DNA from 3 places in the Rhodoferax sp. P1_F3 genome. Region 1 is predicted to be linked to each of the others. Evidence: predicted binding sites of a transcription regulator. Region 1 holds the regulator's gene; each other region holds the start of a gene.

Region 1 (3,273 bases):
CCCGCCACCGCTCCCCAATACCGCGCCATCAGCGGCATGGGCGATGTGGATGCGATCACCAGCCGGGTGTTTGAAGCGCTGACCAAGTAAGCGCCTCGCACCCTCTCTAAAAAAGCCGCATCCGCGGCTTTTTTTACGCCATCAACTGCAGCATTAGTGCGATGCGCGCCTTCACCGGGGGCAAACCCTGCGAATGCGGCAAGGCCGCGGTAGCCTCACCTGCCACTACCTGACCACGTGCACAGCGGCTGGCCCGCACCACCTGCACGCCCTGCTGCTGCGCCTCCAACAAGGCAGCTTCCAGGTCCACATGCAGCGTGCCATTGCCGGTACCCGCCACCACCAGACCACGCAAGGGCGGCACGGTGGCATCCGCCTTGGCCAGGCTACGCACAATGGCGCCCGACGCGCCTGCGTAGTTCATCACAATCTCTACCCGCGGCCACACCGCGCTGGTCAAGGCGTGTACGTCCACCGCACGCGGTTGGGCCACAGTGGCCGGCACACCGAACCAGCGCATGCGCCCTTCTTCCACCACGGCCACAGGCCCGGCGTCACCCGAGTCAAACGCATCCACGCGGTAGGTATGGCTCTTCTGCACCAGGCGCGCGCTGTGCACCGCACCCGCACACACCACCAGCACGCCGCGCGCCGCGCCGTCCAGCGCCACGGCCACCGCGTCCAGCACGTTCTGTGGGCCATCGGGTGTCAGAGCAGAGGCCGGACGCATGGCGCAGGTCAGCACCAGCGGCTTGGCTTGTAGCACCGCGGGTGGCAGCACCTGCTCCAGAAAAAATGCAGTTTCCTCCAGCGTGTCGGTGCCGTGGGTGATCAACACTGCCTCTACGTCATCGTCCTGCAGGTGCTGGGCGCAGCGCTGTGCCAGCGCCGCCCACACGGCGAAGCCCATGTCCTTGCTGTCCACCTGGGCCACCTGCTCGGCCACCAGGTCACGCCCCTGTAGGGCGGCTTGCAAAGGGGCAATGTCCTGCAACAGCGACTGCACACCGACCTGTCCGGCCTTGTAGCCCACGTTGTCCGATCCGCGCTCCGAGCGACCTGCAATCGTGCCACCCGTGCCCAAAACCACTACTTTTTTACCCATACATCACCGCCCCACTTGCATTTATCAAAAAACTGGTTAAAAATACAGTTACTGGATGAGAAAACAGTGTGTACAGACACACAGCCAGCACCGACCCAACATGAAGGAGTCAGTATGCTTGAAAGTCCCAAACTCACCGCCCGCCAACAGCAAATTCTGGATCTGATCCAGGGCGCCATTGCGCGCACCGGCGCCCCCCCTACCCGGGCGGAAATCGCCACCGAGCTGGGCTTCAAGTCTGCCAACGCGGCCGAAGAGCATTTGCAGGCACTGGCCCGCAAGGGTGTGATCGAACTGGTCAGTGGCACCTCCCGCGGCATCCGCCTCAAGGGCGATGTGCTGCGCTCCATGCAAGAGTCGCGGATGAAGCAATTCGCCCTGCCCCTGCCCGGCTTGGCCCAGCTGGCCTTGCCCCTGATTGGCCGTGTAGCCGCGGGCTCGCCCATCCTGGCGCAAGAGCATGTAGACCGAACCTACTACGTGGAAAACAGCCTGTTCCAGCGCCAACCCGACTACCTGCTCAAAGTACGTGGCATGTCCATGCGCGACGCCGGCATCATGGACGGCGACCTGCTGGCCGTGCAAGCCACCAAAGATGCCAAGAATGGCCAGATCGTGGTGGCCCGTCTGGGTGAAGAAGTCACGGTCAAGCGCTTTCGCCGTAACAAGCACCTGATCGAGTTGCACCCCGAAAACCCCGATTACCAAACCATCGTGGTTGAGCCCGGGGAGCCGTTCGAGATCGAAGGCCTAGCCGTCGGGCTGATTCGTAACACCATGTTGATGTAACGCAGACAGAAAGCACCCACCATGAACACCGCCATCGTGATGAAACCCGACTTTCTGGCCCCCCTGCGCCACCTCCTGGCCTGGTTGCTGCCCGCCCCCTCGCGCCAGTTACCCAGCTACGCCGCACCACGGCCAGCCGAGCGCCGCGTTGCTCCTAATTTTGTAGTGCCTCGCGCAGGTTCCACGGGGGCTAGAGGCATAAATGTGCACCAACCCAAGCCTTTGCGCGTGGTTCGCGTCATGGAAAGCGGGCAGCCCCGCTCCGATGTAGGCCGCATGGTGATCTCGGGCCGCATGGCCGATGTGTGCGCCGAACTGGACCGCCTGGCCGCCTGCGAAGCCGCCTGAATACCGCACCACGATTTCAGGCAGGGACGCTGCGCAAAACGCCCCTGCCGACGAGGCACAATGGGGCGCATGAACATTGTGATTCTGGATGACTATCAGGATGCCGTACGCAAACTCCAATGCTCGGCAAAATTAGAGGCCTACCCCGCCAAGGTATATACCAACACCGTCAAGGGCATAGGCCAGCTGTCGATCCGGCTCAAAGATGCTGATGTGATCGTGCTGATCCGGGAGCGTACCCAAATCACGCGCTCCCTGATCGAAAAGCTCCCCAAACTGAAGCTGATCGCCCAGACCGGGCGTGCCGGCTCCCATATCGACGTACAAGCCTGCACTGAGCGTGGCATTGCGGTGGCCGAAGGCGTGGGCTCGCCCATCGCTCCTGCCGAGCTGACCTGGGCCTTGGTGTTGGCCGCCATGCGCAGGCTGCCCCATTACATCGGTAATCTCAAGCACGGCGCCTGGCAGCAGTCCGGCTTGAAGGCCGGCTCCATGCCCGCCAACTTTGGCCTGGGCAATGTGCTCAAAGGCAAAACTCTGGGCATCTGGGGCTATGGCCGCATTGGCCAACTCATTGCCGGCTATGGCAAGGCCTTTGGCATGCAGGTACTGGTCTGGGGCAGCGAAGCATCGCGCGAAAAGGCCTCCCAGGACGGCTATGCCGCCGCGGCCGACCGACAGACGTTCTTCTCAGAGAGCGATGTACTCACCCTGCACCTGCGCCTGAGCGACAGCACACGAGGTTTGGTCACTGCGGCCGATTTGGCCTGCATGAAAAGCACCTCTTTGCTGGTCAACACCTCGCGGGCCGAGCTCATTGAGACCGATGCGCTGATTGGAGGCCTGAACCGTGGGCGCCCGGGCATGGCAGCGATTGACGTGTTCGAGACCGAGCCGATTTTGCAGGGCCACGCCCTGTTGCGCCTGGAAAACTGCATCTGCACCCCGCACATCGGCTATGTGGAGCAGGACAGCTACGAGATGTACTTTGGTGCAGCGTTTGACAACGTAGTCAACTTCATCAAGGGCAC
Region 2 (3,273 bases), on a different contig from region 1:
AGAGCCTGTTCGGCGGCCGGTTGGCGCATGCCCACGGCCATGCGGTTCCATGCGTTGATTTGCGCGACTGTCCATGTCAGCTCCACCATTTCCTGTTCGGTGAAGTGGCCGTTCAAACCTGCAAAGGCAGTGTCGTGGTCACCATGCGTATCGGCCAGCCGGGTCATGGTTTCGGCCCATTGCAGCGCCGCCCGTTCACGCGGGGTGTAGAAGCTGGTTTCGCGCCAGGTGGGCAGGCTGTTGATGCGTTGCCAGGTCTCGCCATACTTGCGCAAATCACGCACATGCATGTCCAGGCAAAAGGCGCAGCCGTTGATTTGGGACACACGGGTCTGCACCAGTTCAATCAGGGGCTGGCCCAGCGTGGAGGCCGCGGTAGCGGCGCTCACGCCGGCCATGGCCTGGTAGGGTTTGGGAGCCAGTTGGGTCCAGGGGAGTCGGGCTTGGTTCATGGTGGTCTTTCAGGGTTCAGTGACTCGACATTGAGGTGCACATACCCTGAAGACGGCTGCCACAGGCGGTTTGTGACAGACCCATCGCCATCAGTGTGCCGGTTGCGATGTTCTCTGCTGCCAGGTGGCCGCCAGTTGCGCCAGCTTGTCGGGGTTGCGTTGCACATGAATGCGCACAATCCGCTCGCCATCGGTCTCGAACGATTGCGCCGACTCCAGCACACCATCGATGAAACGCAGTAGGCCCCACGTCCCATTGATACTGGCCAGCTCCACGCGCAGTGCGCTGCCGTTGCGCAGGCTGGTGGCCAGGTAGAGCTGCGCAATGCGCGTGCCGCCCAGCAGCGTGCGACCAAAACTGGGCACCTTGCCACCGCCGTCGCCAATCAGCTCGGCCTGTTCGGCCAGCAGCGATTTCAACGCCACAAAGTCGCCGCGTGACGACGCCTCGGCAAAGTTGCGCAGCAGGCGCAAATGGGTTTCGCGCGGCACCACATAGCGCGGCCGCTCTTCGCGCAGCTGGGCCTTGGCGCGGTGCACCAGTTGGCGGCAGGCGGCTTCGGTCTTGCCCAGGGTCTGCGCGACTTCGTCGTAGCCGGCGTCAAACACTTCGCGCATCAGATAGGCCGCACGTGCCTCGGGCGCCAGGCGCTCCAGCAGGCTCAAAAACGCCATGGACACATCGTCGGCACGCTCCAGCATCTGTTCAGGCGTGGCGGGTGCTTCGGACAGCAGGGGTTCGGGCAACCAGGTGCCCACATAGTGCTCACGCTCCACCTTGGCGGCGCGCAGGCGGTCAATGGCAATGCGCGTGGTCACGGTGACCAGCCAGGCCTCGGCGTTGTCGATGGCGGCGGGTGCCGCTTCGTGCCAGCGCAGCCAGGCGTCCTGCACCACCTCGTCGGCCTCGGCCGTGGAGCCGAGCATGCGGTAGGCAATGCCTTTCAGGCGAGGGCGCAGGCGCTTGAAGGTGTGGTGGGTGTCTTCCATAAAGTCATTAGACGGGGAAGCCGCATGGTTTGTGACAGGGCTGTTCTCGATTTTGATAGCAGGGGCGTTTTCCATATACTGGTTATAAATACAGTTACCTGTTACACCCCTTGCCATGGCTAGCGCTGCGCGCATTTCCCCCTCCGAATCGCCGGATCTGCAAGGCATCCACGCCGATGTCTGGCACGCGCACGCCCTGGCCTCGGCGCCGCAGGCGGTGCAGCCCACGGGCGATGCGCGGCTGGACGCGCAGCTGCCCGGCGGCGGCTGGCCCGTGGGCGCGTTGATCGAGCTGCTGCAGCCCGCCGGGGTGCACAGCGAATGGCGGCTGCTGCTGCCCGCGCTGGCGCGCAGCGGGCAGGGCCCGGTGGTGCTGGTGGGGGCGCCGCAGCCGCCGTTTGTGCCCGCGCTGGCGGCGCAGGGGCTGGCGGTGGCGCGGCTGGTGTGGGTCACGGCGCAGGCCGCCACCGCCCGGCTCTGGGCGGCCGAGCAGGCGCTGCGCTGTGCCGAGGTAGACGCGGTGCTGGCTTGGCTGCCGCAGGCCCGCGGCGACCAGCTGCGCCGCCTGCAAATGGCCGCGGCCGAGCACCACAAGCTGCTGTTCGTCATGCGTGCGCCGCAGGCGCAGGCCGATGCCTCGCCCGCGCTCTTGCGCCTGCAGCTGGCTCCGCAGGCGCAAGAGGGTGACCTGCTGGCCGTACACATCCTCAAACGCCGTGGCCCGCCGCTGGCGCAGCCCCTGCATTTGCAGGCCCGCCCAGCGCGCCTGGCCGTGTGGCTGGCGGCCAGTCAGCGACCTGCGCAAGGGCTAGCGGTGATGGAGGAGGTAGGCCATGCACTGGATCGCCTTGCGGCTGCAGCCTGAACCCGTGTCAGAGGTCGCGGCCGACCCCGATGTGGCAGCGCTGGTCGATCCGCTGACCGCGCTGGCCTGGTGGGCGCTGCGCTTCACGCCGCTGGTGGCGCAGGTGGAAGACACGCTGGTGCTGGAGGTCTCGGGCAGCGAGCGGCTGTTTGGTGGCCGCCCGGCGCTGTTGCAGCAATTTTTAATGCCAAATGAGCCTCTAGCCCCCGTAGAAACTGCGCAAGGCGCTACATCTTTGGTAGCAATGGCGCGGCTGTGGAGTAAAACGCAGGCCGTCCCAGATGCCCTGCCGGTGTACACCCTGGCCACCACGCGGCCACACCTGCCCACGCTGGCGCGCCTGGGTGTGCGCACCTGGGGCCAGCTGCGCGCGCTGCCGCGCGGCGGGCTGGTGCGCCGCTTTGGCGCCGGGCTGGTGGACTCACTGGACCGCGCCTATGGCCAGCGGCCCGAGGTCTACCCCTGGCGCACGCTGCCCGAGGTGTTTGACGCCCCGCTGGAGTTGGCTGCCAGCGTGGAGTCTGCCCCCGCACTTCTGTTTGGTGCACGCCGCCTGCTGGCCCAGCTGCTGGTGTGGCTGCGCGCGCGCCAGCGCGGCGTGCTGGCGCTGGAGCTGCGGTGGGACCTGGACGCGCGCCGCGCCAACACCCGCCATGTAGATGCCCACCACACGGGTGGCCAGCAGGGTCGGCTGGAGCTGCGCACCGCAAAGGCCACGCAAGACATGGCCCACCTGCAGCGCCTGCTGGGCGAGCAATTGGCCCGCGTCACCCTGCCCGCGCCCGTGCTCTACCTGGGCCTGCGCAGCCTGCAAACGCAGCCGCTGGCCGGTGAAAGCCACAGCCTGCTGCCCGACGACCTGCGCAAGGGCGATAGCCTGCACCAGACACTGGAGCGCCTGGGCGCGCGGCTGGGGGCTGACCAGGTGCTCTGCGCCCAACCGCTGGCCGACCACCGGCCTGAACA
Region 3 (3,273 bases), on a different contig from region 1:
GCCGTGCGCTGGATGGGGGCTTCGCGCACCGGCAGGTTCACCAGCGCAGCCAGCACGCCCAGCACGATGGCGATGTACCAGACGATGTCGTAGCTGCCCGTCTTGTCGTACAAGAAGCCACCCAGCCAGACGCCCATGAAAGAACCGATCTGGTGGCTGAAGAACACAAAACCGCCCAGCATGGACAGGTGGGCCACGCCAAAAATCTGCGCCACCGTGGCATTGGTGGGCGGCACGGTAGAAAGCCAAAGGGTGCCCATGACGGCTGAAAACACATAGACGCTGGCGGGCGACAGCGGCACGATCAGGAACACGCTGATGGCGACGGCACGCGCGAAGTAAATAAAGGCCAGGATGTTCTTCTTGGGCATTTTTTGGCCCAACACGCCAGCGGCGTAGGTGCCAAACACGTTGAACAGGCCGATCAGCGCCAGCGCGTAGCTGGCCACCTGGGGAGACAGGCCCTTGTCTTTCAGGTAGCTGGGCATGTGCACGCCAATGAACACCACCTGGAAGCCGCAGACAAAGTAGCCCGCCATCAGCAACTGAAAACTGGGGTATTTGAAGGCCTCGCGCAGGGCCTGAACGATGGATTGCTCGCGTTTTGGGGCGGTATTGCCCACGAAACCGGGCTCTTTCAGCCCCCAGGCCAGCGGAATCATCAGCAACGACGCCGCACCCAGGATCACTAGCGCTTCTTGCCAGCCCATGTGGCCGATCAAAAAGCCTTCGGTCGGCACCATCAAAAACTGGCCGAACGAACCCGCAGCCGCGGCCACCCCCATGGCCCAGGAGCGCTTGTCCGCCGACACATTGCGGCCAATCACGCCGTAAATGACCGCGTAGGTGGTGCCGGCCTGGGCCATTCCTATGAGTACACCGCTGGACAAGGTGAATAGCAGTGGGGTGTTGGCATAGGCCATGCCGACCAGCCCTAGTGCGTACAGCGCCGAGCCCACCAAGATCACGCGGAAGGCGCCAAACCGGTCTGCCGCCATACCGGCAAAGATGCCAGTGATGCCCCAGGTCAGGTTCTGGATGGCGATGGCAAAGGCAAAGGTTTCGCGCGTCCAGCCCTGGGCTTGGGTGATGGGCTGCAGCCAGAGGCCAAAGCCATGGCGTATGCCCATAGACAGGGTGACGATGGTGGCACCACAGGCCAGTACTTGGGCGATCGAAAGCGGTTTGCTGGGTTGGGTCATGCGTGCACTGTAGCCAGTTTGCCGGGCCGTTGCTGAAGCCGCAGTGACAGAAGGGTAGCGCATGGAGTCGAGGTTTCTGTATGTTTATACAGGTAATTCAATCCCCCGCACTACAATGCAAGGCTATGGCAGTGAAACCAACCCCCGAATATTCCGAATCATCGATCCGCGTGCTCAAGGGCCTGGAGCCCGTCAAACAGCGCCCGGGCATGTACACCCGCACCGACAACCCATTGCACGTGATCCAGGAAGTGCTGGACAACGCCGCCGACGAGGCGCTGGCTGGGCATGGCAAAAAAATCAAGGTCACCCTGCACGCCGACGGCTCGGTGGGCATTGAAGACGATGGCCGCGGCATCCCGTTTGGCATGCACCCCGAAGAAAAAGCGCCGGTGATCGAGCTGGTCTACACCCGCTTGCATGCCGGTGGCAAGTTCGACAAGGGCTCGGGCGGCGCCTACAGCTTCTCGGGCGGTCTGCACGGCGTGGGCGTGTCCGTCACCAACGCGCTGGGCAAACGGCTGGAAGTCACCACCTTCCGCGAGGGCCAAGTGGCGCACATCGTGTTCTCGGGCGGTGATGTGACCGAGGCGTTGGCCATTCGCAAGGCCGGCGAGGGCGACCGCAAGCAGGGCACCACGGTGCGCGTCTGGCCGGATCCCAAGTATTTCGAATCTGCCGTGCTGCCCATGGGCGAGCTGACCCACCTGCTACGCAGCAAGGCCGTGCTCATGCCCGGCGTCAGCGTCACGCTGGTGAACGAGAAAACCAAGGACAGCCAGAACTGGCTCTACAAGGGCGGTCTCAAAGACTATTTGATGCAAACCCTGAATGGCGACCCCGTCATTCCGCTGTTTGACGGCGAAGGCTTTGCCGATAGCCAGAGCGACAACTTTGCCGAAGGCGAGGGTGCCAGCTGGTGCGTGGCCTTTACCGAAGACGGTGCGCCGGTGCGCGAAAGCTACGTGAACCTGATCCCCACCAGCGCCGGCGGCACGCACGAAAGTGGCCTGCGCGACGGCTTGTTTACCGCGGTGAAGAGCTTCATCGAGCTGCACAGCCTGCTGCCCAAGGGCGTGAAGCTGATGCCCGAAGACGTGTTCGCCCGCGCCAGCTATGTGCTGAGCGCCAAGGTGCTGGACCCGCAGTTTCAGGGCCAGATCAAGGAACGGCTCAATTCGCGTGACGCGGTGCGCTTGGTTTCCAGCTTTGTGCGACCCACGCTGGAGCTGTGGCTGAACCAGCATGTGGACTACGGCAAAAAGCTGGCCGAACTGGCCATCAAGGCCGCGCAGACCCGGCAAAAAGCCGGCCAAAAGGTCGAGAAGCGCAAGAGCAGCGGCGTAGCTGTGTTGCCCGGCAAGCTGACCGACTGCGAAAGCCGCGACATTCTTTACAACGAGGTGTTTCTGGTCGAGGGCGACTCCGCTGGCGGCAGCGCCAAGATGGGTCGCGACAAGGAAAACCAGGCCATTCTGCCGCTGCGCGGCAAGGTGCTCAACACCTGGGAGGTAGACCGCGACCGCCTGTTTGCCAACACCGAAATCCACGACATCTCGGTCGCTATCGGTGTGGACCCGCACGGCCCCAACGACACGCCCGATCTGAGCGGCCTGCGCTACGGCAAGGTCTGTATCCTGTCGGACGCGGACGTGGACGGCTCCCATATTCAGGTGCTGCTGTTGACCCTGTTTTTCCGCCACTTTCCCAAGCTCATTGAGACCGGCCATGTGTTTGTGGCCCGCCCCCCGTTGTTTCGGGTGGACGCCCCCGCACGTGGCAAAAAGCCCGCAAGCAAGGCCTATGCGCTGGACGAAGGGGAACTGACCGCCATCCTGGACAAGCTGCGCAAAGAGGGCGTACGTGAAGGCGCTTGGAGCATCAGCCGCTTCAAGGGCCTGGGCGAGATGAATGCCGAACAGCTGTGGGACACCACGCTGAACCCTGACACCCGCCGCCTGCTACCCGTGGCGCTGGGCGCCATCGACTTTGGCGCGACCGAATCACTGATCACCAAGCTGATGGGCAAGGGCGAGGCTGCGGCGCGCCGGGAGCTGATGGAGCTGCACGG

The links. Region 1 encodes LexA, which represses DNA repair genes until DNA is damaged. Its sites were predicted from a motif close to ACTGTATNNNNATACAGT; they were not measured.
Region 2: imuA (translesion DNA synthesis-associated protein ImuA) is a predicted target of LexA. The motif match lies at 1,520-1,537, and genes of this name have one in related genera.
Region 3: AC1DZ5_RS18310 (DNA topoisomerase IV subunit B) is a predicted target of LexA. The motif match lies at 1,278-1,295, and genes of this name have one in related genera.

The regions. Positions count from the first base shown of each region.
Region 1 is NZ_JBFUBO010000003.1:213,029-216,301, reverse strand. Features, by position in the region: gene adk (adenylate kinase) at 1-90, shown strand, start outside; gene AC1DZ5_RS06920 (asparaginase) at 134-1,105, opposite strand; gene lexA (transcriptional repressor LexA) at 1,220-1,894, shown strand; gene AC1DZ5_RS06910 (hypothetical protein) at 1,916-2,242, shown strand; gene AC1DZ5_RS06905 (D-2-hydroxyacid dehydrogenase family protein) at 2,312-3,273, shown strand, end outside.
Region 2 is NZ_JBFUBO010000009.1:180,754-184,026, forward strand. Features, by position in the region: gene AC1DZ5_RS16050 (carboxymuconolactone decarboxylase family protein) at 1-452, opposite strand, end outside; gene AC1DZ5_RS16055 (RNA polymerase sigma-70 factor) at 543-1,442, opposite strand; gene imuA (translesion DNA synthesis-associated protein ImuA) at 1,558-2,307, shown strand; gene AC1DZ5_RS16065 (Y-family DNA polymerase) at 2,276-3,273, shown strand, end outside.
Region 3 is NZ_JBFUBO010000012.1:127,191-130,463, forward strand. Features, by position in the region: gene AC1DZ5_RS18305 (MFS transporter) at 1-1,202, opposite strand, end outside; gene AC1DZ5_RS18310 (DNA topoisomerase IV subunit B) at 1,328-3,273, shown strand, end outside.